One region of the Mesorhizobium sp. M0938 genome, then DNA from elsewhere that is predicted to be linked to it. Evidence: predicted binding sites of a transcription regulator. Region 1 holds the regulator's gene; each other region holds the start of a gene.

Evidence for each region. The regulator LexA, encoded in region 1, represses DNA repair genes until DNA is damaged. The targets are predictions, from matches to a motif close to TGTTCNNNNTGTGTTCNG.
Region 2: NKH73_RS23215 (ImuA family protein) is a predicted target of LexA. The motif match lies at 3,885-3,902, and genes of this name have one in related genera.
Region 3: NKH73_RS22785 (YifB family Mg chelatase-like AAA ATPase) is a predicted target of LexA. The motif match lies at 6,849-6,866, and genes of this name have one in related genera.

The regions. Positions count from the first base shown of each region.
Region 1 is NZ_JAMYNS010000004.1:13,681-23,608, forward strand. It holds gene gltX (glutamate--tRNA ligase) at 1-1,015, opposite strand, end outside; gene NKH73_RS07710 (ComEC/Rec2 family competence protein) at 1,118-3,574, shown strand; gene lexA (transcriptional repressor LexA) at 3,568-4,320, opposite strand; gene NKH73_RS07720 (molybdopterin molybdotransferase MoeA) at 4,425-5,630, opposite strand; gene moaC (cyclic pyranopterin monophosphate synthase MoaC) at 5,630-6,127, opposite strand; gene trpC (indole-3-glycerol phosphate synthase TrpC) at 6,130-6,942, opposite strand; gene trpD (anthranilate phosphoribosyltransferase) at 6,947-7,957, opposite strand; gene NKH73_RS07740 (SurA N-terminal domain-containing protein) at 7,954-9,846, opposite strand.
Region 2 is NZ_JAMYNS010000014.1:103,255-113,182, reverse strand. It holds gene NKH73_RS23240 (response regulator) at 1-153, opposite strand, end outside; gene NKH73_RS23235 (DUF4153 domain-containing protein) at 157-1,710, opposite strand; gene NKH73_RS23230 (HpcH/HpaI aldolase/citrate lyase family protein) at 2,009-2,905, shown strand; gene NKH73_RS23225 (DUF1737 domain-containing protein) at 2,932-3,138, shown strand; gene NKH73_RS23220 (metallopeptidase family protein) at 3,329-3,751, opposite strand; gene NKH73_RS23215 (ImuA family protein) at 3,926-4,969, shown strand; gene NKH73_RS23210 (DUF6504 family protein) at 4,911-6,386, shown strand; gene NKH73_RS23205 (error-prone DNA polymerase) at 6,383-9,670, shown strand; gene NKH73_RS23200 (Trm112 family protein) at 9,737-9,928, opposite strand, start outside.
Region 3 is NZ_JAMYNS010000014.1:10,039-19,966, forward strand. It holds gene NKH73_RS22740 (PA2433 domain-containing protein) at 1-133, opposite strand, end outside; partial or broken gene NKH73_RS22745 (glycine betaine ABC transporter substrate-binding protein) at 265-441, opposite strand; gene NKH73_RS22750 (hypothetical protein) at 673-849, opposite strand; gene NKH73_RS22755 (hypothetical protein) at 1,356-1,778, opposite strand; tRNA gene NKH73_RS22760 (tRNA-Leu) at 1,897-1,981, opposite strand; gene NKH73_RS22765 (2,3-bisphosphoglycerate-dependent phosphoglycerate mutase) at 2,115-2,738, opposite strand; gene dapB (4-hydroxy-tetrahydrodipicolinate reductase) at 2,771-3,598, opposite strand; gene NKH73_RS22775 (ABC transporter ATP-binding protein) at 3,595-5,448, opposite strand; gene NKH73_RS22780 (glucokinase) at 5,573-6,592, opposite strand; gene NKH73_RS22785 (YifB family Mg chelatase-like AAA ATPase) at 6,957-8,489, shown strand; gene NKH73_RS22790 (TetR/AcrR family transcriptional regulator) at 8,553-9,110, opposite strand; gene NKH73_RS22795 (DMT family transporter) at 9,113-9,457, opposite strand; gene NKH73_RS22800 (hypothetical protein) at 9,649-9,928, opposite strand, start outside.

The DNA.
Region 1 (9,928 bases):
TCGCCGGGCCGCCTTCGAGATAGGGCAAGGTGGCGATGAAGATATCGAGCAATTCGGCGTCGCTCATCCGGCGCATATGCACGCCGTTCAAAGCCTCCAGCTTGGCGAAGTCGAAACGGGCGGCGCCCTTGTTGACGTCGCCGATATCGAACCAGGCAATCATGTCCTTGATCGACATCACTTCGTCGTCGCCATGGCTCCAGCCAAGCCGCGCCAGGTAGTTGAGCAGCGCCTCGGGCAGATAGCCCATGGCGCGATAGGCCTCGACACCGAGCGCACCATGTCGCTTCGACAGCTTGGCGCCGTCGGCGCCGTGGATCAGCGGAATATGCGACATCGACGGCACGTCCCAGCCCATGGCTCGATAGATCACCATCTGGCGGGCGGCGTTGGTCAGATGATCGTCGCCGCGGATGATGTGGGTGATGCCCATGTCATGGTCGTCGACGACGACAGCATGCATATAGGTCGGATTGCCGTCCGAGCGCAGGATGATGAAATCGTCGAGATCCTTGTTGGGGAAGCGCACTTCACCCTGCACGAGATCATCCACCACCGTCTCGCCCTCGGTCGGCGCCTTGATGCGGATGGCGCCCTTACCGCCCGCAGGCGCCTCCGACGGGTCGCGATCGCGCCAGCGTCCATCATAGCGGGGAGGGAGCCCCTTGGCCCGCGCGCTCTCGCGCATCGCCTCCAGCTCGGTTGGCGTCGCATAGCAATAATAGGCCTTGCCCATGCGCACCAACTCCTCGGCTACCTCGCGGTGGCGCGGCGCGCGCTCGAACTGCGATACCGGCTCGCCGTCCCAGGTGAGGCCGAGCCAGGAGAGCCCGTCGAGGATGGCAGCGGTTGCCGCAGCCGTCGAACGCTCACGATCGGTGTCCTCGATGCGCAGCAGCATCGTGCCGCCGGTGTGTTTCGAATACAGCCAGTTGAACAGCGCCGTGCGCGCCCCGCCAATATGCAGGAAGCCGGTGGGCGAGGGGGCAAAACGGGTGACGACCTTGTCGGACATGGAACTCTCGGGCAGGCGCAGGAAACGGATGTGGTTGCGCGGACTTTCGCGCGTCGCGCGTTCATGTAGCATAGGAGGTCAAGGGCGCAAGGGGCAGACCCGATGGCTGGACCAGGCCGCGGCGTGAACGAGAGCGAGGGCGCGGTCGCAAGCGTCAGCGAACGATCGCTGTTTGCCGACGTTCCTCACGCCGAGCCGCTACCCGTTTCGTTGCCTGGGTCGCACCCGGGCATCCAGCCTCTTTCGCCAGGCCGCTCCGCGCCAATACCCAGTCCAACACCCGGGCCTGTCGTTGGCTTCCGCCGACAGTTCCGTCGCCTCGCACCATCCGCTGTCCGCAACAGCGTTGTTTCGGCGGCCGGCATGGAACTCGACCGCGGCGTCGCCTTCCTGCTGGTGCCGGTTTTCCTGGCATCCGGCGTGATCGTCTATTTTTCGCTTGCCGTGGAACCGGGCTTTCCCCAACCCATCGCCGTCGTGGTCCTCACGGCATTGTGTGCAGCGGTCACGCGGTCATGGCGCAAAACGCATTTGTGTTTCATGGCAGCGTTGCTGTGCGCACTCGGTGTGCTCGCCGCCAAGGTTGAAACCTGGCGCGCGGGAACGCAGATGCTAGGTTCGGTAATCCAGACCCAGCTCACCGGCCGCGTCGTCAGGCTCGACCAGATGGCGAACGGCCGGATCAGGCTGACCATCGACGTGATATCGACCGCCCGGCCGACACTGCGTTATGCACCGGAACGGGTCAGGGTTTCGGCACGCAAAACTCCCGCTGAGATGACCGCAGGCTCGGTGGTGGCCGGCTATGTGAGGCTTCTGCCTCCGACTGGCCCGGTTAGGCCGGACAGCTATGACTTCTCCTTTGACAGCTATTTCGCCGGTATTGGCGCTAGCGGCTTTTTCCTTGGCAATCCGAAGATCGTCGCTTCCGAGGATGCACCGTTAGCCACGCGCCTTTCCGCCTCGATCGAAAAGGCGCGCGAAAGCATCGCCGACCATATCAGGGACAGCATCGGTGGCGCCGAGGGGGAGATTGCCGCAGCGCTGATCGTCGGCGTGCGTGCCGGCATCCCCGAAGAGATCAACGAATCGATGCGGCGCACCGGCATCTATCACATCATCTCCATTTCCGGCCTGCACATGGCGCTTGTCGCCGGCACCATCATGGGATTGCTGCGCGGCGCCTTTGCGCTGTTCCCCGATTTTTCGTCGCGCAGGCCGGTCAAAAAATATGCGGCCGGCGCCGCACTCGTTTCCATAGCTGCCTATCTGATTTTTTCCGGTGTCGTGGTCGCGGCTGAGCGCAGCTTCATCATGTTGGCGGTGATGCTTGTCGCCGTGCTGTTCGATCGGGCCGCACTCACCATGCGCAATCTGACGATTTCAGCGATCGCCGTCATCGTCGTGTCGCCGCACGAGGTGGTCGGCCCCAGCTTCCAGATGTCCTTCGCCGCGACCGCAGCCCTCGTAGGCGCCTATGCAGGCTGGTCGGACTATCGTGCCGACAAGGCCGAGGCGCCGCCGCAGCGACGGTCACCGGTCGCTTTCGTCACGCGGAAACTCCTCGCTGGGACAGGTGCAATCGCAATGACCTCCATCATTGCCGGCAGCGCCACCGCGCTTTTCGCCATCTGGCACTTCCAGCGCGTCTCGCCGCTCAGCCTGTTCGCCAATCTGGCCGTCATGCCGATCGTCACGGTCGTCATGTTCCTGGCCGTCGTTAGCGCCTTGGCAATGCCTTTCGGCCTCGACGGGCCTTTCCTCTACATGATGGGCAAGGGGCTGACGGCGATGATTGCAATATCGGGATGGATCTCCGAGCGTTCGCCGGTCGATGCAGTCGGGCTGATTTCGTTGCAGTCGGTTCTGCTGGTGACGGTCGCCCTGGTCATTGCCACAATGGCGACGACATGGTTGCGGCTTGCGGCACTTCCCTTTGCGCTCGCCGGCCTGCTAACGATTTCCGAGACACGCACCCCCGACGTGCTGATCTCGGAGGACGCACATCTGGTGGCGCTGCCGATCGGCGGCGGCGAACTTGCCATCAACCGAGTGCGTTCGAACGAATTCACAACCGACAATTGGAAACATGCGCTGACCTCAGCGACCATTGTCGAGCCGGAGACATTTGAAAAAGGAGACGTGCGGTTCGACATCGCCGACCCTGCCGACCTGCCGCCGGGAGCGCCTTTTTACTGCACTGACGGCCTCTGCATCGCCCGGCATCCGTCCGGCGCCATCATCGCGCTCGCCGACGACCGCAAAACCGCGCGGCCGGCCTGTGGCTTTGCGGATTTGATCGTCATCGACGATGCCACAGCCTATTATAATCCCTGCCGCAACCCGCTGGTTCTCGTCGTCACCAAACGCCAGCTCGCTCGCATGGGCAGTGCTGCCGTCTTCTTCGATCCGCTATCAGCGACGACGCGCGCAGAAATCCGTTTTGCCGTCGATCAGCCATACAGGCCCTGGCATGAGCAGCGGAGATTTTCGCGCGAGGCGAGGGGTCTGCCGCCTTACCGCAAGCCTGAGAAACCCAAGAAAGCTGCCGTTCAGTAACGCCGGATCAACCCGACCAACTTGCCTTGCACCTTGACCCGGTCCGGCCCGAATATGCGCGTCTCATAGGCCGGATTGGCGGCTTCCAGCGCGATCGAGGCGCCTTTGCGGCGGAACCGCTTCAGGGTCGCTTCCTCCTCGTCGACCAGGGCGACAATGATCTCGCCAGGCTGGGCGGTGTCGGCGTTGCGGATGATGACCGTATCGCCGTCAAAAATGCCGGCCTCGATCATCGAATCACCTTTGACCTCCAGCGCGTAGTGCGCGCCGCCGGTGATCATGTCCGGTGGCACCGAGATCGAATGCGTCTGGTGCTGGATGGCATCGATCGGCACACCGGCAGCGATACGGCCCATCACCGGGATGGAGACGGTGGCGACAACGTCGTCGTCGTTGCCGGCCGCAGGCATGCGTGAAGGCGCCGGCTTGATCTGCCGCCCGAGGCTGCCCTGTCCATGGCTGCTCTGCCCAAGGCTGCCCTGAATGACGCTCGGCGAGAATTTGCGCGCCGCATTGAGGCCGGGCGCGATCGAATCGGGCAGGCGCAGCACCTCCAGCGCGCGAGCGCGGTTGGGCAGCCGGCGAATGAAGCCGCGCTCCTCCAGCGCCGTGATCAGCCGATGGATTCCCGACTTGGAGGCCAAGTCGAGCGCTTCCTTCATCTCGTCGAACGATGGCGGAATGCCGCTTTCCTTCAGCCGCTCGTGGATGAACATCAACAGCTCATGTTGTTTGCGTGTCAGCATCGCGACCCCCAACAGAATCAGAAAAACAAACCCAGAACAAACACTATCTGTTCCAGTTGTGTTCCGCAACTGTTTAAAGTTTAATGAATGCGTTGACGGTTTGTTCAGCGTAACATCAGCACGCTGCAGGCGGCGCCTGTCGCGGCTGGGGGTGCAAATGGCTCACGCACGATCAGCCCGTTCGCGTCGGCCAGCATCCTGAGCATCGAGGAATCCTGGATGCCGAACGGCGTCGCCGTTAGCGTGCCGGCGTCTTCCTTCACCACCGCGCGTACATAGTCCTGCCTGAGATCGTTGGCCGGAATGGCGGCGCCGAGCCGCGCCTGACGCATGTCCTGCCGGTAGGCGCGGCCGCCGAGCCGCGCAAGCAACGGCTTCAGGAAAAGCTGTGTGCAGACCAGGCTCGCCACTGGATTGCCAGGCAGGCCGATGCAGCGGATGTCGCCCAGCCGGCCGAACATCAGCGGTTTGCCCGGTCGCATGGCGATCTTCCAGAAATCGAGCGTCATGCCTTCGCCAGTCAGCACGTCATGCACAAGGTCGTGGTCGCCGACTGAGGCGCCGCCCAGCGTGACGATGACGTCGGCTCCTGCATCGACCGCTTTTTTCACCAGCGCGGCGATCGCCTCCTTGCGGTCGGAGGCGATGCCGAGATCGAGCGCGTCGGCGCCGACCAAGCGAGCAGCGGCGGCGACGCCATAGGCATTTGACGAGATGATCTGGTCGGGGCCAGGCTCGCTGCCAGGCGGCAGCAATTCGTCGCCGGTAGCGATGATGGCGACCAGCGGCCGTTTCACCACGCTGACCTGCGGGTGGTTGGCCGACGCCGCCAGCGACAACGCCGCCGGATCAAGCAGGCGACCTTTCTCCAGCAGGACGTCGCCCTTCGAGAAATCGAGCCCGAGGCGTCGAATGTTGCGGCCTTCAACCGTCGGCGCGGTCACTTCGATGCTGCCGCCGCCGAGGTCGCGGACATTCTCCTGGATGACGATGGTATCGGCGCCTGCGGGAAGCGGCGCGCCGGTAAAGATGCGCACGGCCTGCGTCGGGCCGACTGTTCCGGCAAAGCCGCGTCCGGCCGGCGCCATGCCGATCACCGAAAGTGTTGCCGGCACTGACGCGACATCCTCGGCCCGCGCGGCATAGCCGTCCATGGCGGACGCGTTGAAGGGCGGCTGTGTGCGGAGCGCCATGAGCGGCCCCGCCAGCACGCGGTCGGCGGCGTCCATCAGGGCGATGCTTTCAGCTTGCAAGGGCGCAGCATCGTCAAGCAGACGCTCTAGCGCCTCGGCGACCGGAAGCAGCGCCATTATCGGCCTGTCCCCTGGGCGCCCGCTTTGTAGTCGCCGGATTTGCCGCCGGTCTTTTCCACCAGCCTAATGCCCGAGATCACCATGGCGCGGTCGGCCGCCTTGGCCATATCGTAAATGGTCAGGCAAGCGACCGAGACGGCAGTCAGCGCCTCCATCTCGACGCCGGTCTTACCGGTGACGCGGGCCAACGCCGTGACCTTCAGGCCGGGCAGCGTCGCGTCCGGTTCGATGTCGACGGATATCTTGGTCAACAGCAGCGGGTGGCAGAGCGGAATCAGCTCATGAGTCCTCTTGGCCGCCATGATGCCGGCGATGCGAGCCGTACCCAGCACGTCGCCTTTCTTGGCATCACCATCGAGGATCATTTTCAGCGTCTCGGGCAGCATCGAGACAAAACCCTCGGCGATCGCCGTGCGCGTCGTCTCCGCCTTGTCGCCGACATCGACCATGTTGGCCTCGCCTTTCGCGCCAAGATGGGTGAGGGCGGCCGTCATCGTCAGACGGCCTCGGCCGGCGCCTTGCCCGTCAAAAGCAGGTGCGTTGCGGCGGCCACGTCCTGTTGCCGCATCAGGCTCTCGCCGACAAGGAAGGTGTCGATGTCGCTTTTTTCCAGCCTGCGGCAGTCCTCGTGCGAGAAAATACCGCTCTCGCTGACCAGCAGGCGGTCGCCCGGCACCATCGCCGCGAGCCGCTCCGAAGTATCGAGACTGGTTTCGAACGTCCGGAGATTGCGGTTGTTGATGCCGATCAGCCGTGACGACAGTTTCAGCGCGCGTTCCGTCTCGACCTCGTCATGCACCTCGACCAGCGCGTCCATGCCGAGTTCGAAAGCCGTCGTTTCGAGCTCCCTGGCCACGGCATCATCGACGCTCGCCATGATGATCAGGATGGCATCCGCGCCCCACGCGCGGGCTTCGAACACCTGATAAGGCTCAAACAGAAAATCCTTGCGCAAAGCGGGCAGCGTCACGGCGTTACGCGCATCGGTGAGGAATTCAGGCGCACCCTGGAAGGACGGCGCGTCGGTCAGCACCGAAAGGCAGGCGGCACCACCCTTCGCATAGGCCCTGGCCAGTACCGGCGGATCGAAATCGGCGCGGATCAGACCCTTGGACGGGCTCGCCTTCTTGATCTCGGCGATCAGCGCGAAGCTGCCGGATTTGCGCTTGGCTTCAAGGGCCGCGAGAAAGCCGCGTGGCGCATCGGCGTCCTTCGCCTGCGCCTTGATCTCGGCAAGCGGCACGCGCGCCTTTGCCGCCGCGATCTCGTCGCGCTTGTAGGCCTCGATCTTGCGCAGAATGTCAGACACGGCTCTATCCGTTCGAAATCTCGACCAGCCGGTCGAGCACTTGCAGCGCGCGGCCGCTGTCGATGGCTTGCGCTGCCGTCGCCATGCCGTCGGCAAGCGTCGTTACCTTGCCCGCGACCACCAGTCCGGCGCCGGCGTTCATCAGCACCGTATCGCGAAAAGCGCCGGCAGCGCCGCCCAGCATGTCGCGCATCGCCTGGGCGTTGTAGGCGGCGTCGCCGCCGCGCAATTCGTCCTTGGTGTGACGCTTCAGCCCGACCGCTTCCGGGGTCAGCGTAAAGCTGCGGATCTCGCCGCCGACCAGTTCGGCCACTTGGGTTTCACCGGTGGTGGTAATCTCGTCATAGCCGTCGCCATGGGCGACCCAGGCGTGGTCGGCGCCCAGCGCCTTCAACGTCTCGGCCACCGGCATGATCCACTCCGGCAAGAACACGCCGACCATCTGTCTGGCGACACCGGCCGGATTGGAGAGCGGACCAAGCAGGTTGAAGATGGTGCGGGTGCCGAGCTCGACGCGGGTCGGGCCGACATGCTTCATCGCCGGATGATGCGCCGGCGCGAACATGAAGCCGACGCCTGCATCGTGGATACAGCGGCCGATCGTTTCCGGCGGGATATCGATCTTGACGCCGAGCGCTGTCAGCACGTCGGCGGCGCCGGTCTGCGAGGACAGTCCGCGGTTGCCGTGCTTGGCCACCGGCACCCCGCAGGCGGCGATGACGAAGGCGGATGCGGTCGAGATGTTGACGCTGTGCGAATTGTCGCCGCCGGTGCCGACGATGTCGATGGCGCCAGCGGGCGCTTCGACACGCAGCATCTTGGCGCGCATAGTGGCGACGGCGCCGGAAATCTCACTCACCGTCTCGCCGCGCACGCGCAGCGCCATCAGGAAGCCGCCGATCTGGCCGGGTGTCGCGTCGCCCGACATGATGATGTCGAAGGCCTCCCGCGCCTCCTCGAAGGAAAGGGCGTTGCCGGCCGCGACCTTGGCGATATGGGACTTGAGTGCGCTCATCTGGTCAGGGCTTGTGCAACGGCGGTCTGGTCGATGCGAACGTCGTATTGCGTCTGCAACTGCGCCACCAACTGGTCGAGCAGGTCGCCGGACATTCCGGAGGTGAAGGATTTCTGCGCGTCGTCCGGTACCGAGCTGGCGTCGGCTCCGGCAGGCTCGAAGACTTCGGCGATCTTGAACAGGATCTGTCCGTCGCCAGTGGGCGAGGGGATCAACCCGGTCCCGCCTTCGCCCTCGCCGAACATCGCAGCCGCCCCTTCCTTTCCGAAATCGACGTCGTCCGCCTCGCGCTTGACGCCGCGCTTGGTCTGCTTCTCGAGCTTGAGCTCGCTCGCGATCACATCGAGCGTGGCGCCGGCATCGAGACGCTTTTCGAGTTCGTTGGCCTTTGCGGTGAGCCGCTTGGTCGTTTCCGTCGCCGTCCAGTCGGCCACTACCTTCTGGCGGACTTCATCCAGCGTGCGGTCGCGGGCCGGCGTGATTGAATCCACCTCGTAAAACACGAAGCCGTTGCCGGCGGTGGTGAGGTCGGGATTCTCGGCGCCGGGTTCGGCATCGAACACCGCCTTGATGAGATCCGGCGATTCCGGCAGGTCGTTGACGATGGTGCCGTCCGGCCTCTGGCCGGTGCGATCGATCGCGTCAATGGTGACGACCTTAAGCTTCAGTTTTTCGGCCGCTTGCGCGAGCGTGCTGCCCGAAGCACGCATATCTTCGTAATTGTCATGCACATCAAGCAGAATGCGGCTCGCCTCGCTCAGCGCCAGATCCTTGCGGATCTCAGCCGACACTTCGGCCAGCGGCTTCACCACTTCGGGCTTGATGTCGGTGACGCGCAGCAGCACCGGACCAAAAGCGCCCTGAACGACCGGGCTGACCTCGTTGGCGTTTAGCGCGAAGGCGGCGTCTGCCACCGCCTTGTCGGCGATCTTGTCCTTAGTCAGCGTGCCGAGCAGCGTGTCGGCTTGCGTCTTACCCTCGGCGGCAACGATCTTGTCGAAAGTTGCGCCGGTCCTGAGTGAATCGAGCGCTGCCTTCGCGGCATCAGGCGTCTTGAACACGAGCTGTTCGATGGTGCGCGTTTCCGGCGTGGTATAGCGCCCCTTGTTCTTGTTGTAGTCCTCGCTGACCTGTTGGTCGGTCACGGCGCTCAGATCCATAATGTCTTCCGGCTCGAGCCTGACATAGGAGAATTTGCGGTATTCGGGCGCCGCATAAGTCTTCTTGTTTTCCTCGAAATAGGCCGAAAGCGCGCTGTCGGATGGCGCTTCAATCGGCTCGACCAGCGATTTCGGTAAGGTCACATAGTCGATGGTGCGGTCCTCTCCACGATAGAGTGCCACCGCCTTGAAGAAGGTATCCGGAACCTTGAGTCCGTCCGAAACCGCCTCGACGATCTGCTGGCGCACAGCTTCCTGGGCGCGATTCTTCAGATAGTCTTCCGGCCGCATACCGACCTGTTGCAGAATGTATTCGAACGTTCTCCTGTCGAATCTGCCGCCGGGACCCTTGAAGGCCGGGTCTTCATGGGTGAGCTGGGCCAGCCGGTCCTTGGACAGTCCAAGCCCGAGCTTGCGGGCCTGCTCATCGAGGACTGCACCCGACACGAGTTGCGCCAGGACCTGGTTGTCGAGGCCAAGCGCCGTCGCCTGCTCGCGGCTGATGCGCTGGCCGAATTGCTGCGACATCACGCTGATCTGGCGATCATAGGCGAGGCGGTACTCGTTGATCGACACTTTGGTGCCTCCGGCCGTGATAACCGCGTCGTGACCTGCAAAACCACCCGCCACCTGCCCGGAAATGCCCCAGACGAGGAAACTCAACACCAACAATATCAGCAGTGCCTTCGCGACCCAGGTCCCCGCCGCGTTTCTCAAGATACCAAGCATGGTCACTTCCGATTTTTGCGCATTTTCGCATGCGCCGAGTCTGAAACAAGCGCAATAGCGTCCTTCCGGCCCACTGTCGATT
Region 2 (9,928 bases), on a different contig from region 1:
CACGACAAGATCGGGCGGTCGGCGTTCGATCGCCTGCAATGCGGCGGCGCCGTCGGCTACGGCAACCGTCTTCATCCCCGCCTTTTCCAGTGCAAAGCAGATGATTTCGCGGATGTGCGGATCATCGTCGGCTACCAGGATATGATGCGGCATGAATCAGCGGCCCGGCACGAGGGGTTCGGAGCCCTGAGGAACCACGAACGGGATATTTGTGTCGAGAGTACGAAGGAGCCGCCAGTCGCGAAAGCTCCAGGCGCGCCAGTTTTCTCGGGCCGCACGATAGCAGGCCTCGTCCTGCCCAAGCAAACTGGCGAGTCCGCGGTAGGAGGGAAGGCTGGCCGCATTCGTGCTGGCCTGATGCTCGAGGAAGCGGTCGAGCGCCGGCCAGGCGCTGGCGCCGAGCGAGCGCAGGTACCAGAAATCGAGTTCGGTGCCCTGGCCGGTCATTTCGAAGGAATGCTCGACATTGTAGTTGGCGATCAGCGCGGCGAAGTTGATGAAGCAGCAGGCATAGAGTGTCACCGAAAGCGTCAGAAGATTGGCGGAAAGCAGCCATTCATTGGATCTTTCGAGCGCGATGCGGGCGATGATCAGGGCAAGGCCCGCCGCCACCAGTCCCATCCAGACGAAGGCGGCGATGCGCCAGTAGGTCAGCGCATAGACGCCGATATAGAGGTCGAGCCGCAGGATCGACGAGATGACCAGCACGATGTTCTGCGCCACCCAGACATAGACCAGCCGGCGGATGAGCGGATCGCCGGAGGTCGTGCTGCGCGGCCGCAGCGCCGCCAGCACGAAGCCGGCGGCGAGCAACGCCGTGACGATCAAGGGATAGGCGCCGCGATGCGCATAGGCGGCGTAGGTCAGCCCGTCGGGAAGGGCGACGCCGCCCCACAGATAGGTGGCGTCGAGCGCGGTCTGGATGGCGAATAGGATGTTGAAGACGACCAGCGCGCGAAGAATGGCGGCCTTGCCGAAGATGATGTCCTCGATCGCTTTGGCTGGGTTTGTCGTCGTCACCCGGCCGACGTGCACAGACGACACCACACGCGTTATGGAGTGAAAAAGGCGCGGCAGACGCGGGCGCAAAAAGGCCCAGGCGCCGGCAAGTATGAACAGCCAGAAGGCCAGCCGCGGCAGCTGGATGAGGTCGAGCAAGGCGAGGAGATCGATCAGCGACAGCCAGTATTCGATGACCGGATTGGCGGCGCCGAACAGCGCGAGAAACACCGCTCCCAGCGTCAACGGCATCACCCAGACGGCGATCGCCGCGAAGCGGATGCGCCGTTGGCCAAGCCGCCGCGCCACCTTGCGCCAGCGAAAGAAATCGTGGGCGAACCGGAATGGTGCCGCGAGCAGGAAGAGCACTACCTGGCCGGCGATGCGGGCAAGCCCGTGCCGCAGCCGGCCGACCAGCGAAAGCGCGAAGATGGTCATCGCCGCAAACCCGATCGCAACGGACAGCGCACTGACATTTTCAATGAGCGGCAGCAGCCCGACAAGCAAGGCACCGAGCCCGAGCCACAGGCCGCGGGCGCTGAGCCCCGAAGGCTGGACGGCCGCGGCTGCGGCGGCAAGCGTAATGCCGAACAGGAAAAGCGTGATGCCGACGGGTTGCCCGTAAAAGAAGAAATCGGCCAGGGCAGCAAGCAGAACGGCAACGCCGAATCGCGCGCAAAAGCTTGGCGCGGCCGTAAGCAACGATGTCATGATCGGACTTTCTCGGCAGCTTTGATGCGGCCGGCATATCTGGGCAGAGATTTAGGGATGAAGGAGAAGAGGGTCGCCGAACGATGCGTCCCGGGTGGATCGACGAGCCACCAGCCCTCACTGCGGAGGCGGTAAGGCAGGGACCAACGGAGTTTTTCTCGCTCTTGCATGCCGCCCTTGTCGTCGGCGGAAGCGCCGGCGGCGGGGCGGATGCGAGGAGATTTTCGGGACTTTTGTGCAGTTTTTATGCAGGTCAAAGCGGCTTGCCTCGACCGGCCGCAGCCGGCATAGATTTGGTATGACGACCGAAACCTACCGCCCGCGCCGTTCGGTGCTCTACATCCCGGCCTCGAACGACAAGGCGCTGGCCAAGCTTGCCTCGCTGACTTGCGACGCCGTCATCATCGATCTCGAAGATGCCGTCGCTCCCGCCGACAAGGTCTCCGCGCGCGAAAAACTCGCCGGCATCTTCGCCGATCGCCCAGTTGCCAACGACTATGGCCGGCGCTGCGAGATGGTCGTGCGCATCAATGCGCTTTCCAGCGAATGGGGCGCCGACGATTTGCTGGCTGCGGCACGCTGCGAGCCCGACGCCATCCTGCTGCCCAAGGTCGACACGCCGCGCGATGTCCTCGAACCCGGCGACGTGCTCGACGACAATTTCGCACCGGACGCGGTGAAACTGTGGGCGATGATCGAAACGCCCAAGGCTCTGCTCAACATCGGACCGATTGCCGAGCTTGGCCGCGATCCGGCCTCGCGGCTAACTTGTTTCGTGGCCGGAACGAACGATCTGATCAAAGACACCGGCATTCTCGCCACGCCCGACCGGCGCTATCTCACACCCTGGCTTATGCAGATGGTGCTGGCGGCGCGAGCCGGCGGCCTCGACCTGCTCGACGGTGTCTTCAATGATTTTCGCGACCTGGACGCTTTTGCGAGCGAATGCGGGGAGGCGGCTGCCATGGGGTTTGACGGCAAGTCGCTGATCCATCCGGCCCAGATCGAGGCCGCAAACCGGGCCTTTGCGCCATCTGCCGAAGCGCTGGCCGAGGCGCGTTCGGTGAAAGAGGCGTTCGCGCTTGCCGAGAATGCCGGCAAGGGCGTCATTGCACTGAATGGAAAAATGGTCGAACGGCTGCATCTGGCGCAGGCCGAAAAACTGCTGGCGAAGGCGGCCGCCATCGGGGCATGATTGGCAACTCACGACAGGAATGAAAAATGAAACTCTACCGCTTTTTGTCCGGCCCGGACGATTCCAGCTTCTGCCACAAGGTGACGGCGGCGCTGAACAAGGGCTGGCACCTGTTCGGCTCGCCAACCTATGCCTACGACAAGCAGACCAAGAGCATGCGTTGCGGCCAGGCCGTGGTGAAGGATATCGAGGGCCAGGAATACGGGCCCAACACCAAGCTCAGCGATTGGTAGAGTTTGCATAACTCCGACGCAGGCTGTGTTGAGATTCAGGTCAGGCCGCGCCGGAGTCGAAGACGGGCGCGAAGCGACCAGACTGGGTGGTTTCCGAGAACCGGAGCGGAGCGTACTTTTGAGTACGTGAGCACCGGAAGCGCAGGAAACTGCCGTTCGCAGGCCGGCATCACCTGAATATCAGCACAGCCTACTCCGCCGCCTCTTCGATCCGTTCCATATCATCGTCCGACAGGCCGAAATGATGGCCGATCTCGTGGATCAGCACATGGGTGACGATGTCGCCCAGCGTCTCTTCGTTCTCGGCCCAGTAGTCCAGGATGGCGCGGCGGTAGAGCGTGACGCGGTTCGGCCCCTCGCCGGTCTGAGGGTTCCAGCGCTCGGCGATGCCGCGCCCCTCGAACAGGCCGAGCAGGTCGAACGGCGTTTCCAGCGACAGATCGTCCATGATCTCGTCGGTCGGGAATTCGGCGATCTGGATGACGATCTCGCCGGTCAGCTTGCGAAAATCCTCCGGCAGATGGGCATAAGCCTCCAACGCCAGGAACTCCATTTCCTCCATCGATGGCGAAAGCTGGTCGTGCCAGACACGGGTCTTGTAGATGCGGGCCATGCTTTGTCCTTCTGATCCCGGCATATAGGCTTTCGAGCCGGACTCGGCAAATGGCCGGGTTGCCGTCAACGCAAGGGCAGGAATAAATTCCCCATGACTCCGCTTGACTCTTCGGGTGCCCTCTGGAATCTATAGGAACATAACAGGAACAATTGTGAGTGGAAGCTGACCGTCATGGCGACAAGCGCCGTGGCGCGGGAGACTGTTTTTGCCCTGCGCCGCCAGATCGCGAAGATCGAGGGAACGCTGCCCGAGCGCCTGGAGGCGCCGGCCGGCGCAACCCCCGTTGATGCGGACGTCCTCCCCCAGAATCCAATAGCGGATGTCACACCCCAGGGTCTAACAATCGTCCGCCGCGGCTTCGCCGTGGCGCCGCCCGATGCGTTTCTGCGCACCGGCGCCGAGGGGCTTGATGCTGCGCTCAGCGGCGGCCTGCCAAAGGCGGCGCTGAACGAGATCCATGGCGCCGCGACCCGCGATGCCGGGGCCGTCGCCGGCTTCGCCCTGTCGCTCGTCAGCCTGATCCTCAAACAGGGGCCGCAATTGCCGGTCCTGTGGATCGGCACCGCGGAAATCTTCCGGGAGGCGGGCTTCCCCTATGCCAGGGGGCTTCACGCCGTTTTCGGCATCGAGCCGGAGCAATTGCTGTTTTCCGAGGCGCCAAAACTCCTCGATGCGCTGTGGATCGCCGAGGAGGCCGCCCGGATGACGGCGCTCGCCGCCGTCATCCTCGAAATCCGCGGCAGCCCGCAGCGGCTGGATCTCACCGCGACGCGGCGGCTGCACGCCCGGGCCCAGAATGCCGGCCGGCCGGTGTTCCTGCTGCGCCAGGCCGGCGAATCCGAGCCGACGGCGGCACCCGTTCGCCTCGTCCTGTCGGCGGCGCCGTCGGCATCTCGCCAGACGATTGCCGGGCCGCTCGCCGGCTCGATCGGCCGTCCCGCCTTCACCGTCAGCATCGGCAAGAGCCGCACGGCCTTGCCAGGACAATTCACACTGGAGTGGAACCCCGATGAACACAGTTTCGAAGAAAGACGGGGCGAGGAAAGAAGGGCAGCGAATTCTGTCCCTGTGGTTCCCGCATCTCGCCGCGGAAAGGGTCCTGCGGCAGCGTCTGGGGCGGTCCTGGCGTTCCCGGCCGTCGGATCACCTGCCGCTGGTGATCAGCCATCGCCAGGGGAACGCGCAGCGCATCGCCGCCCTCGACGAGCGGGCTGAGGCGCTTCACCTGAAGCGCGGCATGGGCATAGCCGACGCGCGCGCCATGCATCCGTCGATCGACGTACTGGAAGCCGATCCCGAGGCCGACCGCCGCCTGCTCGAAAGTCTTGCCGACTGGTGCGACCGCTACACCCCGCTGGTGGCGCTCGACGCAGCCGATGGCCTGTTCCTCGACGTCACCGGCTGCACTCATCTTTTCGGCGGCGAACGCTCGATGCTCGACGACATCCTGTCGCGCTTTTTCCATCAGGGGTTTGATGTCCGCGCCGGCCTTGCCGCCACGCCAGGTGCTGCCTGGGCGGCAGCGCGGTTTGCCAGTGACCGCATCGTCCCCGGTGGCGAGGAGGAAGCGCTTCTCGCACCCTTGCCACTGGCGGCGCTGCGCATCGAGCCTGATATCCGCGCCAGCCTGGAAAGCGTCGGCCTGCGCACGGCGGGGGCCGTCATGGCAGCCCCCCGCGCGCCGCTCGCCCGCCGCTTCGGTGTCTCGCTGCTTTTGCGCCTCGACCAGGCGCTCGGCCGCCTCGACGAAGCGGTGTCGCCGCGCCTGCCGGTCGCCCCGCTTTCGGTCGAACGCCATCTCGCAGAGCCCATCATGCTAACCGACGAAATAGAGCGGCTGGTGAAAATGCTGGCGACGACTTTGAAGGTGGATCTCGAACGCCGCGGCGAGGGCGCAAGGAGGCTGGCGCTGCTGCTCTTCCGCGTCGACGGCGCCGTCAGCCGCATCGCCGTCGGCACCTCGCGGCCGTTGCGCGAGCCGCTGCTGATCCAGAAATTGTTCCACGAAAGGCTAGCCGCGCTCGAACAGGATATCGATGCCGGCTATGGCTTCGATCTCGTGCGCCTCTCGGTCCTGACGGCCGCGGCCTTCGACATGCAGCAGGCGGATCTCGCCGGCGAGACGCGCGATGACGGCGCCGACATCGCCCTTTTCGCCGACCGCATCCGCGCCCGGCTCGGCGACAGCGCGGTTTTGAAACCGATTGCCGTCGAGAGTCATCTGCCCGAGCGCGCCGTCGCCACGCTTCCCTTCGCGGAAGCGCCGCAAAGGGTCTCTCCGCCGAAGAAGCCGGACAAGATACAAGACACTAAGCCTGTCTTCCGGCCGGAACGCCCCATCCGGCTGTTCCGTTCGCCCGAACCGATCGAGGTCCCGGCCACCGAAATGCCTGAGGGACCGCCCATGAACTTCCGCTGGCGGCGCGCGCTGTACCGGGTTGCGCGCGCCGAAGGGCCGGAACGCATCGCCCCGGAATGGTGGCGGGAGGCGTCGGGGCAAGAAGACGCGCCGACCCGGGATTATTTCCGCATCGAGGATAGCGACGGCCGCCGTTACTGGCTCTACCGCCAGGGTCTCTACGGCGCCTCTCAAGTCCCGCCGCGCTGGTTCATGCATGGGGTCTTCGCATGAATGCGCTGACGGCCGTTCCCTATGCCGAATTCGGCATCCAGTCGAATTTCTCGTTCCTGCGCGGCGCCTCGAAACCGGAGGAGCTGGTGGTCGCGGCAAAGTTTTTGGGATTCTCGTCGATCGGACTTGCCGACCGCAACACCGTGGCCGGCGTCGTGCGCGCCTGGCAGCAGGCCAAGGTGGAAGGTCTTTCCTATCATCCCGGCTGCCGCCTGGTTTTTTGCGACGGCACGCCTGATGTTCTCGCCTATCCGCAGGACCGCAAGGGCTGGGGCCATCTGTGCCGCATGCTGACGCAAGCCAATATGCGCGACGAAAGCGAAAAGGGCGCGCCGCTTCTCTATCGCGACGACCTTTTCGAATGGGGCGATCTCATGTCGCTGGCGGTCCTGCCGGATCTGTCGGCGCCGGCGGAAGATGATCTCGGACTGATTAGCCGGCTCAGGGATCGCTTCGGGGAGAACCTGCGGCTTGCCGTTGCGCCGGATTATCAGGGCAACGACCGCTTCCGTATCGAGCAGGCGGCTGCCATGGCTGAGGCATCGGGCATTCCGCTGATGGCGACCAACGACGTTCTTTACCATACGTCCGAACGGCGCCGGTTGCAGGACGTGCTGACGGCGATCCGCCTCAACGTGCCTGTTGCCGAAGCGGGGCTGGATCTGGCGGCCAATGCCGAGCGCCATTTGAAGCCGCCAATGGAGATGGCGCGGCTTTTCCGCAGACATCCGCAAGCGCTGGCGGAAACGCTGCGCTTTGCCGGCGAATTGAGCTTCTCTCTCAGTGACCTCCAATACAACTATCCCGACGAACCGACGGAATCGGGCCTCGGGCCACAGGCCGAGTTGGAAAGGCTGGCTCGAGAGGGTGCAGCGCTACGCTATCCCGCAGGCGTTCCCGCCGATGTGACGAAGCGCATCCAAGAAGAGCTCGCTTTGATCGAGCGTCTGAACTACGCGCGCTATTTTCTGACCGTCTATGACATCGTCAAATTCGCCCGCAGCCAGGACATACTCTGCCAGGGCCGCGGCTCCGCGGCCAACTCGGTGGTCTGCTATTGCATCGGCATCACCGAAGTGGGACCCGAAAGGATCGACTCGCTTTTCGAGCGTTTCATTTCCGAGGAAAGAAACGAGCCGCCCGATATCGATGTCGATTTCGAACATGAGAAGCGCGAAGAAGTCATCCAGTACATCTATACCAAATATAGCGCCAAGCGCACCGCGCTTGCCGCGGCCGTCGTCAGCTACCGGGGCCGCTCGGCGATGCGCGAAGTGGCCAAGGCGATGGGCCTCTCGGACGATGTCAGGAGTGCGTTGTCCAGTTCGATCTGGGGCTGGTCGACCTCGGAGCTCGGCGAAAAGGAGACCAGGGCCGGCGGCCTCGACCAGACCGATCCATCGACAAGGCATGTGATCGAATGCGCCAACGAGATCATGGGCTTTCCCCGTCATCTTTCGCAGCATGTCGGCGGCTTCGTCATCACCAGGGACCGGCTCGACGAGATCGTGCCCATCATCAAAACGGCGATGGACGAGCGCAAGATGGTCGAGTGGGACAAGGACGATCTCGACGCGGTGAAAATCCTTAAAGTGGATGTGTTGGCGCTCGGCATGCTGACCTGCCTGCAGCGCGCCTTCACCCTGCTTAGGGATTATTATCCGGAGGCGCGGGATGACTATGGCCAGCCTTATGTGCTGGCCACCCTGCCGCCGGAGAATAAACATGTCTACGATATGATCTGCCGCGCCGACACGATCGGCGTCTTCCAGATCGAATCGCGCGCGCAGATGTCGATGCTGCCACGCCTCCGGCCGCGCACCTTCTACGATCTCGTCATCGAGGTGGCGATCGTGCGGCCCGGCCCGATCCAGGGCGACATGGTCCACCCCTATCTGCGCCGTCGGCAGAAAAAAGAAAAAGCCGAATATCCCAAGCCGGAACTGGAAGAGATACTCGGCAGGACGCTGGGCGTGCCGCTGTTCCAGGAACAGGCGATGAAGATCGCCATTGTCGCCGGCGGCTTCAGGCCGGGCGAAGCCGATGAACTGCGTCGCGCCATGGCCACTTTCAAGCGCACCGGCACGATCGGCAATTACCGCAAGCGGATGGTCGATGGCATGATGAAGAGAGGGTACGAGAAAGACTTCGCCGAACGCTGCTTCAAGCAGATCGAGGGATTTGGCGAATATGGCTTTCCCGAAAGCCATGCCGCCTCCTTCGCCCTGCTGGTCTATGCCTCCTGCTGGTTCAAGACCTTCTATCCCGACGTGTTCTGCGCTGCGATCCTGAACTCCCAGCCGATGGGGTTTTACCAGCCGGCTCAGCTTGTCCGCGACGCAAGCGACCATGGCGTCGAAATCCGCGACGTCGACGTCAATTTTTCCGATTGGGATTGCGCGCTGGAGGAAGCGCCCTTCGATCCGGCCCGCATCCTTGAACGCCATGCCCAGATGCGCGGCGTCATCCGGACCAATCATGCCGTCCGGCTGGGTTTCCGCCAGGTCAAAGGTCTGTCGAAGGAGCGCATGGAGGTGTTTGTCGCCAGACGCGGCGACGGCTACGCATCCGTTCGCGATGTCTGGCTGCGCTCAGGCCTTTATGTCGATGAGGTCGAAAAACTGGCGCAAGCCGACGCTTTCCGTTCGCTTGGTCTCGACCGCCGCGACGCCCTGTGGGCGGTCCGCGCCCTCGACGGCAGGAGTGCCGCCGAAACCCTGCCGCTGTTCGACCGGCCGGCGATCCGTTTGCGCGATCTCGAGCCCCAAACCAGGCTCCCGACAATGCCGCTCGGCGAGCACGTCGTCCACGACTACCGTTCGCTCGGCCTGTCGCTGAAAGCGCATCCGCTTGCCTTTCTGCGCCAGCGGCTGGATCGTTCCGGCGTCACGCCCAATGCGCGCCTCCCCTCCGTGCCGGATGGCAGGCGGGTCTCCGTCGCCGGCCTGGTGCTCGTGCGGCAGCGCCCAGGCACTGGCAAAGCGATTTTCCTGACGCTGGAAGACGAGCAGGCCGTCGCCAACGTCATCTTCTGGGAAAGGACCTTCAATCGCTACCGGCCCATTGTCATGGGAGCGCGGTTCGTTCGTATCACCGGCAAACTGCAGTCGGAATCGGACGTCATCCATATCGTCGCCGAAAAGGTCGAGGATCTGACGCCCTGGCTGTCCGTGCTTTTGGAGGAGAAGCCCGATGTACCTGTCGTGCAAAGCGACCGGCAGGATAGCGCGACGCTATCGGGGAAGGCAGAAAGGGTCATGCCCAAGGGGCGCAATTTTCAATAAAGCATACCGGTGCGACGCTGCACAATCTTGCGAAATGTCAGCGGGACAGCGAAGGATCACTACAGTTCAGGACGGTCCGCCCAGGCGCGGCGGCAATCCGTCCTCCAAGGGGATCGCGCGCGCCTCCGAAGGCAGCATGATCGGGATGCCGTCACGCACCGGATAGGCAAGCCGTGCGACCCTTGAGATGAGCTCGCCGCGCTCCGGATCCCAGGTGAGCGGGCCCTTGGTCAGCGGGCAGGCCAGCAATTCCAGCAG
Region 3 (9,928 bases), on a different contig from region 1:
TCATATCGGCCTCGGAGAGGGTGGCGGTCGGCAACGCCGCGTCGATCGCGGCCATGATGGTCGGGCATGAATTTGCAAAGGCTGTCGCAGGAACGACCGCCAGGAAAACCGCAAGCGAAATTGATCGTAACATGGACGTTTCTCCCTTACCGGACACGCATGACGACCGGCGTGGGAATGGTACAGCCAATGCTTGGACGTGCCAATCGCGATTGGGGCAGCTGCGGTCGGCCGGGCTTTCCGAACCTTTTATTACGGCTGGTCGGCAATGAGCGTCCCCATCTCGCGCACCTCAGCATCGAGCCCGAAATTTTCCTTCAAGCTGACCTTGAGAATGTTTGCCGTCGCCTGGCCCGACGGCCAGTTCGGCGTTGCAATGACCAGATCCGCCGAATGGGCCGGGATGTTCACCACCAGCATCGTCAATGCCGCCAACGACATTTTCCGCAGAGACTGCTTCCCCTCGCTTCGGCGCTGAAACCAACCGGGACGGGAACAACTTGTCACGGCAAGCACCGGGTTGTGACACCTGCTCCATCTGCTGACGGCAACTGCTGAAGATGCAACAATGCATGCGCCAAAGAGAGCGTCGTCACGTGCCGCTCCGGCACGCCTCAGCGATACCGGGCACAGGTGGGGAAGCACCTGACATGCTGGCGGCAAGTTGCGATATCAACGCATCGCCATGAGGTTGGCAATCAGAGCTTTCTCCGCGGATGTGATCGGATAGCTCTCGTTGGCGGCTTTCGCAGGTTTGAACACCTTTGCAAGCCGCGTCGCGAATTTGGGCTTTGTCTCCTGGGCCGTTCTCTCTTTCGCTAATGCGAGGGAAGTCCTTTGCGGGTCCATCTGTTGCCTATCCTTCTGCATGCCGGCCGATGCTAGAGAAACATGGAGTCAAAGGATCCCCCGCGGCGTCCGAGGTGAAGCCAAGTCTCGAACTGCTGTTTGGTATACCGCCAGACGAACAGCAGGAGTGCCGACCCCTGTGCCCTGATGTAAGCGTTTCGCCAGTTGCGAACGCTTACATCGAATCCAATCGGGTCGCGCGCGGCGAGATCGCGCAGATAGCCTGCGTCAGGACACTGATGCCGAACGCGCTTCTATGACCCCGATTCTACCTTGGCTGCTTCCGGCAGATCCGTGAGCTGAACGATCTCGGAGGTGGCCCAAAGGACAGCTGGTTCCCATGTGGCGGCAATCGCATCGTTTGGGCTACCTTTGTCGAGCGCTTTTGCTAAGCTACTGCGCTCGGCCGCAGGCAATTTCGGCCCTAATTGCTGGAACATCGAAATGATCTTTCGGCGTGGAAATAGTACGGCGGCCTCGTATAGGTGCCGATTTCTACCGCTACTTTAGCTAGTTGCGAAAGCCATTTGCAGCCTATTGAAGAAGGCGCCCGCTATCGCGGAAATTGCGACACTTGGAATAGCTGCGATAGCAAGCACGCCGCTTAAGTCGGTGTAATGCTCCCATGCATTGGATGGTGGCAGAGGAGAAGTGAACGCCATTCCTCCCCACAAAACAACATTCAGGAAAGCACAACCGGCAAAACCGATCATCCATGCCCATTTGGTGCGAGGTTGGAGGGAATAAAGCGAAACAAAAACACCGAGAACGAGCAATCCCGGACCATGACTTGCAACGAAGGCCAGCGCAAAATCCAGCAGTGCAAGGTTTCCGTTCCAAGGCCGAACCAGCATGAGCGCCAGCAAAGCACTTGGGATTGAAACCATCAGGACGCTGAGAAAGCCGTTGAGAAGGACATGTTGTTTCAATCGAGTCGCGCTCCCGTAACGACCGGCATCAGGACATCAGGTCAAGAAAAAAGCCCGGCAAAACCGGGCTTTTTTCTTGGAGTTTCTGAACCATGTCGAGCGGTCCGAAACGGGAATTTGGTGCCCAGAAGAGGACTCGAACCTCCACTCCTTGCGGAACACGGACCTGAACCGTGCGCGTCTACCAATTCCGCCATCTGGGCTGGTGCGGGCTCTTTAGGCGGGCAAGGGGTGAGTGTCAACGCGCTTTTTTGCGCAATCTAGAAACGCGCCCCGCGCGCCGGCTGGTGTAGTTTTGAATTTGCGCATGATCCTTTCCGAACCTGCGGTTCGGGGTCATGCGCCCTGCAGCACTTCCTTGGATGCCACGGTCGAATCGGCGTTGAGCTTATAGATGACCGGCACACCGGTGCCGAGCTCCAGCTTGACGATCTCCTCGCCCGACTTGCCGTCCAGCGCCATGATCAGCGCACGCAGCGAATTGCCGTGCGCCGCGACCAGCACGGTGCCGCCGCGCAGCACATGCGGCTGCAGGTCGTGCAGGTAGTACGGCCAGACGCGCGCGCCGGTGTCCTTCAGGCTTTCGCCGCCCGGCGGCGGCACGTCGTAGGAGCGGCGCCAGACATGCACCTGCTCCTCGCCCCATTTCTTACGCGCGTCATCCTTGTTGAGGCCGGAGAGGTCGCCATAGTCGCGCTCGTTCAGCGCCTGGTCGCGAATGGTCTCGAGATCGCTCTGGCCGACCGCGTCGAGAATGTGCTGGCAAGTCTTCTGCGCCCTGATCAGCGACGACGTGAAGGCGATGTCGAATTTTAGTCCGCGCGCCTTCAGCTTTGCGCCTGCCTCCTTGGCCTCGGCATGGCCCAACTCGGTCAGGTCGACGTCGCGCCAGCCAGTGAACAGGTTCTTCAGGTTCCATTCGCTCTGACCGTGGCGCACGAGCACGAGAGTTCTCGACATTTTTGCTCCTTCAGTTTGTGGATCAGATCGTCTCAGGCGAGGCCGAGCACGTCCCGCATCGAATACAGTCCCGGCTTCCTGCCGCGCGCCCACAGTGCCGCCTTGACCGCGCCGCGGGCGAAGATCGCCCGGTCCTCGGCTTGATGGGCGAGCGTGATGCGTTCGCCGGTGCCGGCCAGCACCACGGAGTGATCGCCGACGACCGAGCCGCCGCGCAGCGTGGCAAAACCGATCGAGCCAGTCTTTCGCACGCCGGTGTGACCGTCGCGCGACCGCACGGTGTTCCCGTCAAGGTCGATGCCGCGCCCGGCGGCGGCGGCCTCGCCGAGCAATAGCGCCGTACCCGACGGCGCATCGACCTTGTGCCGGTGATGCATTTCCAGGATTTCGACATCGAAATCGTCGGCATCGAGCGCGCGCGCCGCCTGCTCGACCAGCACCGCCAGCAGGTTGACGCCGAGGCTCATATTGCCTGACTTAACGATCGTCGCGTGGCGCGCCGCTGCCGCAATCTTTGCATTGTCGTCCGCCGAGCAGCCGGTGGTGCCGATGACATGGGTGATGCGTGCCTGCGCCGCGTACCCCGCGAATTCGACTGTCGCTGCCGGGCTCGTGAAATCGAGCACGCCGTCGGCCTTGGCGAAGGCCGGCAGCGGGTCGTCGCCGATCGCCACGTCGATATCGCCGATGCCGGCAAGCTCGCCGGCATCCTTGCCGAGATGGGGCGAGCCGGCCCGCTCGATCGCGCCGGCGACGCGTGCGCCCGGTATCGTGTGGATGGCACGGATCAGCGCCTGGCCCATGCGGCCGGCCGCGCCCACCACCACCAGGCCCATATCGCTTGTGAGCGTGTTGCTCATAAAGTTCTCCCAACCGCCTTTTTCGCGCGGCGCACCGGAGTTTGGATTGGCTTGCCGTCGTCGACAAGCCCCAGCCCCTTGTTGCCCTGGACCCGGTGGAAGCGGGCATAGACGCTGTGCGGGTCGGCCATCAGCGAGGCGTGCGTGCCTTGCTCGACCAGTCGCCCCTGCTCCAGCACGACGATGTGGTCGGCGTTGACCACCGTCGACAGCCGGTGCGCGATGACGATGGTCGTGCGCCCGTGCATAACCTTGGTGAGCGCTTGCTGGACACGGGCTTCCGCCTCGTTGTCGAGCGCCGAGGTCGCCTCGTCGAGCAGCAGGATGGGCGCCTGCCGCACGATGGCGCGGGCGATCGACACGCGCTGGCGCTGGCCGCCCGACAGCGTCACGCCGCCTTCGCCGACAGGTGTGTCATAGCCTTGCGGTTGTTGCCGGATGAAGCCGTCGGCCTCGGCCTGTTGCGCGGCCAGTTCGATTTCGGCGTCGCTGGCGCTCAGCCGCCCGTAGCGGATGTTGTCGCGAATGGTGCCTTCGAACAGATAGGGCTGCTGCGAGACATAGGCGATGGAGCTGCGCAGCGACTGCTTGGTGATCTTCGAAATGTCCTGGCCGTCGACCTCGATGCTGCCTGCCTCGACATCGTAAAAGCGCTGCAATAGCGCCACCAGCGTCGACTTGCCGGCGCCCGAGGCGCCGATGATGGCGGTCATCTTGCCGGCGGCGGCGACGAAGCTGAGGTCCTGCAGCACCGGCGCGTCGGCGACATAGCCGAACGAGACGTTGTTGAAGCGCACCTCGCCGCTGGTGATCGTCGCTTCGGCCGCTCCGGGCGCGTCGCCTTGCTGCGGCTCGAGGTCGAGCAACTCGTAGATCATGCGCGCATTGACGAGCGCCCGTTCCATGCCGACCTGCATGCGCGCCAGCCGCCGGGCCGGATCGTAGGCGAGCAGCAGCGCGGTGATGAAGGAGAAGACTGCGCCGGGCGGCTGTCCGAGCACCGTCGCCCGGTAGCCGGAATAGGCGATAACGCTGGCAACGGTGAAACCGGCCAGTATTTCGGAGATCGGCGTCAGTCGCTCCGAAACGCGGGCGATCTTGTTTGTCCGCTGCTCGGCATCGTCGGCGAGCTTGCCGATGCGGCGCGACAGCTCGCCCTCCATGGTAAAGGCTTTGACGATGGCGATGCCTTGCGTGGCTTCCTGCATGGCGCCGATCAGCCGCGAGTTGATCTGCACCGATTCACGGGTGATGCGCCGCACCCGCCGCATCAGATAGGTGACGGTGTAGATCAGCGGCGGCCCGATCAGCAGTGAGCTCAAGGATAGCACCGGATCCTGATAGATCATGACGCCGATCAGCCCGATCAGCGTCACACCGTCCCGCGCGATCGACGTCAGCGTCATCGACAGAAGGTCGCGGATGCCGTTGACGTTCTCGTTGACCTGCGCGGCCAGGCGCCCCGAGCGCGTGTCGTTGAAGAAGCCGACGCCGAGCTTCATCAGATGGTCGAAGATGCGCTTTTGGTAGCGCGCCACCAGATTGTTGCCGATCCTGGCCAACGTCACCGCCTGGCCGTAGCCGGCCAGTCCGCGCAGGATGAAGGCACCCAGGATCGCAGCGCAGATCCAGGCGATCAGATCGCCGCGCCGTTCGTAGAAGATCTGATTGACCACGGGGCTCATGATCAAGGCCGTGACTGCTGTCGTTCCGGATACGGTCAACAGGCAGACTATGGTGAAGACATAGGACCACCGGTACTCGTATCCGTTCTCGGTCAGGATACGGCGCACCACCGCCACGACCTCGCCGGGCCGGGCTTTCGCTTGATGTTTGGGCGATTGGTTCAAGTCGGGATCCGTGATGTCGGTTTCGGCTTCGCGGCCGGGCTAATTCGGCAATCCTCTTAGCGCTCCGGTGGCGGCTTGCCTATGGCCGAGGCCGGCAAAACTTCGCCGGCGCCCAAGTCGTCATCTAAGCCCGCCAGCGCCGCCCCGCCGTCTGGACGCCGAACAGCGAGGGATTTCTGGCATAGGCGGCAAGGCCGGAGAGCGCAGCCAGCGGGTGGGTGATCACATAGACGGGCATGGTCCGCATCAACTCGCTATGCGGCGCCTTGTCCTCGAAGGCGGCGCGGAACTCGCCCGTCTTCAACGCCGGCAGGATTTTCTGCGCGATGCCGCCGGTCAGGAAGACCCCGCCGCGACTCATGAACACCAGCGCAAGGTCGCCGGCGGTGCGCCCCAGGCAGGTGACGAATATCGACAGCGCTTCCGCGGCCACCGGATCCGACTTCGCCAGTGCCGCGGCGGTGACCTCGGCCGGCGTGGTGAAGGGAGCCGGCTTGCCGTCCGCCTTGGCCACTGCCCGGTAGGCATTAACCAGGCCACGTCCGGACAGTATCTGTTCGCCGGAGATTCTGCCCTCGAGCTTCTCAATATGCGGAAAGACCTGGAAATCGCGCGGCGAGCGCGGCCCGATATCCATATGCCCGCCTTCGCCGGGCACCGGTATCCAGTGGTTCAGCGCGTGAACCAGGCCGGCGACGCCAAGTCCGGTGCCGGGACCGAGCACCACCCGTCCGGCATTTGGCTCCGGCGCATCGCCGCCGATCTTTTCCATATGCTCTTCGCCGAGCGCCACGACGGCCAGCGCCTGCGCCTCGAAATCATTGAGCACCACGATGTCGCTGAGGCCGAGGCTGGCAAACATCTTTCTCGGCTTGACGATCCACGGGCAGTTGGTGAGCGGGATCTCGTCGCTATCGACCGGACCGGCTACCGCCAGTACAGACGAGTTGGGCCGGACCGACGAGCGGTCGAGCACGGCTGCCTGGATGGCGTCGTCGATCGTGTTGAAATTGGCCGTCTGGACGATCTGCGGTTCGGTCGGTTCCGAGTTCGCGTCGAGCACGATCGAAAAGCGCGCATTGGTGCCGCCAATGTCGCCGATCAGGATCGGAAACCGCAGCGCTGTATCGTCGTCGCCTGGCATGCTCTTGTTCGTCCCGGTTCGCAATGACGTTCCGCCGTTCGTTCGTTGACTAGCGCATGACCCGGGAAAGGGAAATCGCTTTTCGAAATGAGGCGGCCAGGATTCAGAGCAAGATGAGATCCATTGGGGCTTCAGGTCGGACCGAACCGGGACGAAGGGGTGCATGATGGCGGATTTTGCAGCGGGCGGTAAGTCGGAGGGCAATCCGTGGCAGCGTAGTCCGGGATCCAAGCGAACTTCCTGGAGCCCGGTCAATTGTTCCCGTAATGTTCTTGCCTAAGCCGGAAATCTGTGGTTGTCTTCGGTAACGCCGTTCGCGGCATGATCGCATGGGCTTCGGGCGGGCCCGTATCAGGGGTGAAGAATGGTTGCGCGGGTCCGCACGGTGGCTTTCCAGGGCATCGAGGCCGTACCGGTCGACGTGCAGGTGATGATCGCGCCGGGCAAGGTCAACATGCACATCGTCGGCCTTGCCGACAAGGCTGTGGCCGAAAGCCGCGAGCGGGTGCAGGCGGCCCTGCATGCGTCGGGCCTGTCGATGCCGTCGAAGAAGGTTACCGTCAATCTGGCCCCGGCCGACCTGCCCAAGGAAGGCAGCCATTACGACCTGCCCATAGCCCTCGGCCTGATGGCCGCATTGGGCGCCATTCCGGGCGACATGCTGGCCGGCTATGTCGTGCTTGGCGAATTGTCGCTCGACGGCACCATCGCCGCGGTGGCCGGCGCATTGCCGGCGGCGATCGGCGCCAATGCCGAGGGCAAGGGGCTGATCTGCCCTTTCGCCTGCGGACCGGAAGCGGCCTGGGCCGGCAAGGATTTCGACATATTGGCGCCGCGCAGCCTGATCGCCATCGCCAATCATTTTCGCGGCACGCAGGTCCTGTCGCGACCGGAGGCAGGCATCCATGCCTCGGCGCGCGACCTGCCAGATCTTGCCGACATCAAGGGCCAGGAAACCGCCAAGAGGGCGCTGGAAGTGGCGGCCGCCGGCGGTCACAACCTACTGATGGTCGGACCGCCGGGCTCGGGAAAATCGATGTTGGCGCAGCGGCTGCCCTCGATCCTGCCGCCGCTGGCGCCAAGGGAATTGCTCGAAGTCTCGATGATCGCGTCGGTGGCCGGCGAACTCGGCGAAGGCAAGCTGACTGACCGGCGGCCGTTCCGCGCGCCGCACCATTCGGCCTCGATGGCGGCGATGGTCGGCGGCGGCCTGCGGGTGCGGCCGGGCGAGGCATCGCTTGCCCATCACGGCGTGCTGTTCCTCGACGAGTTTCCCGAATTCTCGCCGCAGGCGCTTGACGCATTGCGCCAGCCGCTGGAGACCGGCGACTGCATGATCGCCCGCGCCAATCATCGCGTCACCTATCCGGCGCGCATCCAGCTGGTCGCGGCGATGAACCCGTGCCGCTGCGGCATGGCCGGCGAGCCGGGCTATCGCTGCCTGCGCGGCGACCGTTGCCGCACCGACTATCAGGCGCGCATTTCCGGCCCGCTGCTCGATCGCATCGATCTCCGGATCGAGGTGCCGGCGGTCTCGGCCAGTGATCTGATCCGGCCGGACCGGGCGGAGAAAAGTGCCGATGTCGCGCTGCGCGTGGCGCGCGCCCGCACGATCCAACGCGAACGTTTCGAGCGGCTCGGCGCAACCTCCGCCACCACCAACGCGCATTGCTCGCCCTCTGTCATCGAGGAAATCGCCATGCCGGATGCATCGGGCCTGTCGCTGCTCAGGGATGCCAGCGAGAAACTCGGCTTCTCGGCGCGCGCCTACCACCGGGTGCTGAAAGTGGCGCGAACGCTGGCCGATCTCGAGGCCAGCGAGACGGTCGGCCGCATCCACCTGGCCGAGGCGATTTCCTACCGCATGAGCTCGGAGCGGATGGCGCAGGCGGCGTAGAGCGCAGCTTCGAGCGGCCGGAAAGCTTGACCGTCAAGCCAGTCGGCAAGCCTTTACACCGGGTCACCTAGGCCGCCGGGTCATCTCAAGGAGTTCGGCGCGCAGTTCCTGCCTATCGGGAAGAGCCATCGTCGCCAGATCGGCCAACCAGATGCCGTCGGCTGCCAGCCTGGCGACTGCGTGGCGCATGTCGCCATCGGTGGCGCGGTGCCGCTCGAAGCGGGCCTGGAACCAGTCGACCCACAATGCGCGCAGATCGGCGTCGGTCAGCATCAGGATGGACAACGGAGCCCATGGACCGCCACCGGCCTCCACCCCCACTCGAAAGACAGCCTCGACATAGGCGCGCGTGAACGAGCCATAGGGCTCGGGATCGGCGGCGATGCGCTCGTCCAGCTCGCGGTCGATCGCGTCCAGCAGTTCCTGGAACACGGCGTCGATGAGCGCCTGCTTGCTGGGGAAATGATGAATGAAGCCGCCCTTGGTCACGCCGGCGGCATCGGCCACAGCCTGGACCGTGACCGCGGCAAGGCCCTGAGCCGCGGCGAGCCTGGCGGCGTGGTCCAGCAAAGCGCGCCGGACGATCTCGGGCTGCTTCTTGCGCTTGTGGGCGTTCTCCACGGTCAATGTGCCGCCGAGTTCGAGAAGGCGTTCACGACGATGACGCCGGCGACGATCATGCCGATCCCGATCATCGCCGGCAGGTCGAGCGTCTGACGAAACACGAGAACGCTGACAAAGGCTGTCAGCACGATGCCGAAGCCAGCCCAGATGGCATAGGCGACGCCAAGCGGCACCATCTTGAGCGCCTGGGACAGCAAGAAGAACGATCCGGCGTAGAAGACCGCCATGACGAGGGTCGGCGCAAGCCTGGTGAACTGCTCGGATTTCTGCAGGAAGGCCGTGCCGATCACCTCGGCGACGATGGCGAGCGCGAGTGCGCCGTAGGAGACAAAGACAGGAGACATGGCGGGAGCTTCCGGGACGAGTCAGACTTCCCTCAACATACCAAACATACGGTATGTTTCAAGGATACTCCTTCGCTATTTCCTGTCAAAGCCGAACCGTCGCCGGCGGCCCGCCGGCGGGCCGGAAGCGGGCCGGCCGGCAAGGAATTCGACATACGGTGCTACGCAGCTATCAATTACTTTTGCGGCAGCTACTTAACCGGGATCATGAGATGTGCGTAGGGAGTGCCCGCCCACATCACATATGGCCTGGACGTGTCAGGCTTGGGGTCCTTGGGATAGCCCTGCATCATGTCCATTGCATTGACGACCATCACGTGCGGGCCGGTCTCTATCCAATTGTTGCCTTCCTCGGGCTTCATCGCAAAAGGATCGGTGTTGCTGCCGTCGCTGCCGCCGGACAGCATATACATGAAGCCGACCTTGCCCTTGGGCGGTTCCTTCTTTTCCATCCACGCCATTGCCCATTCC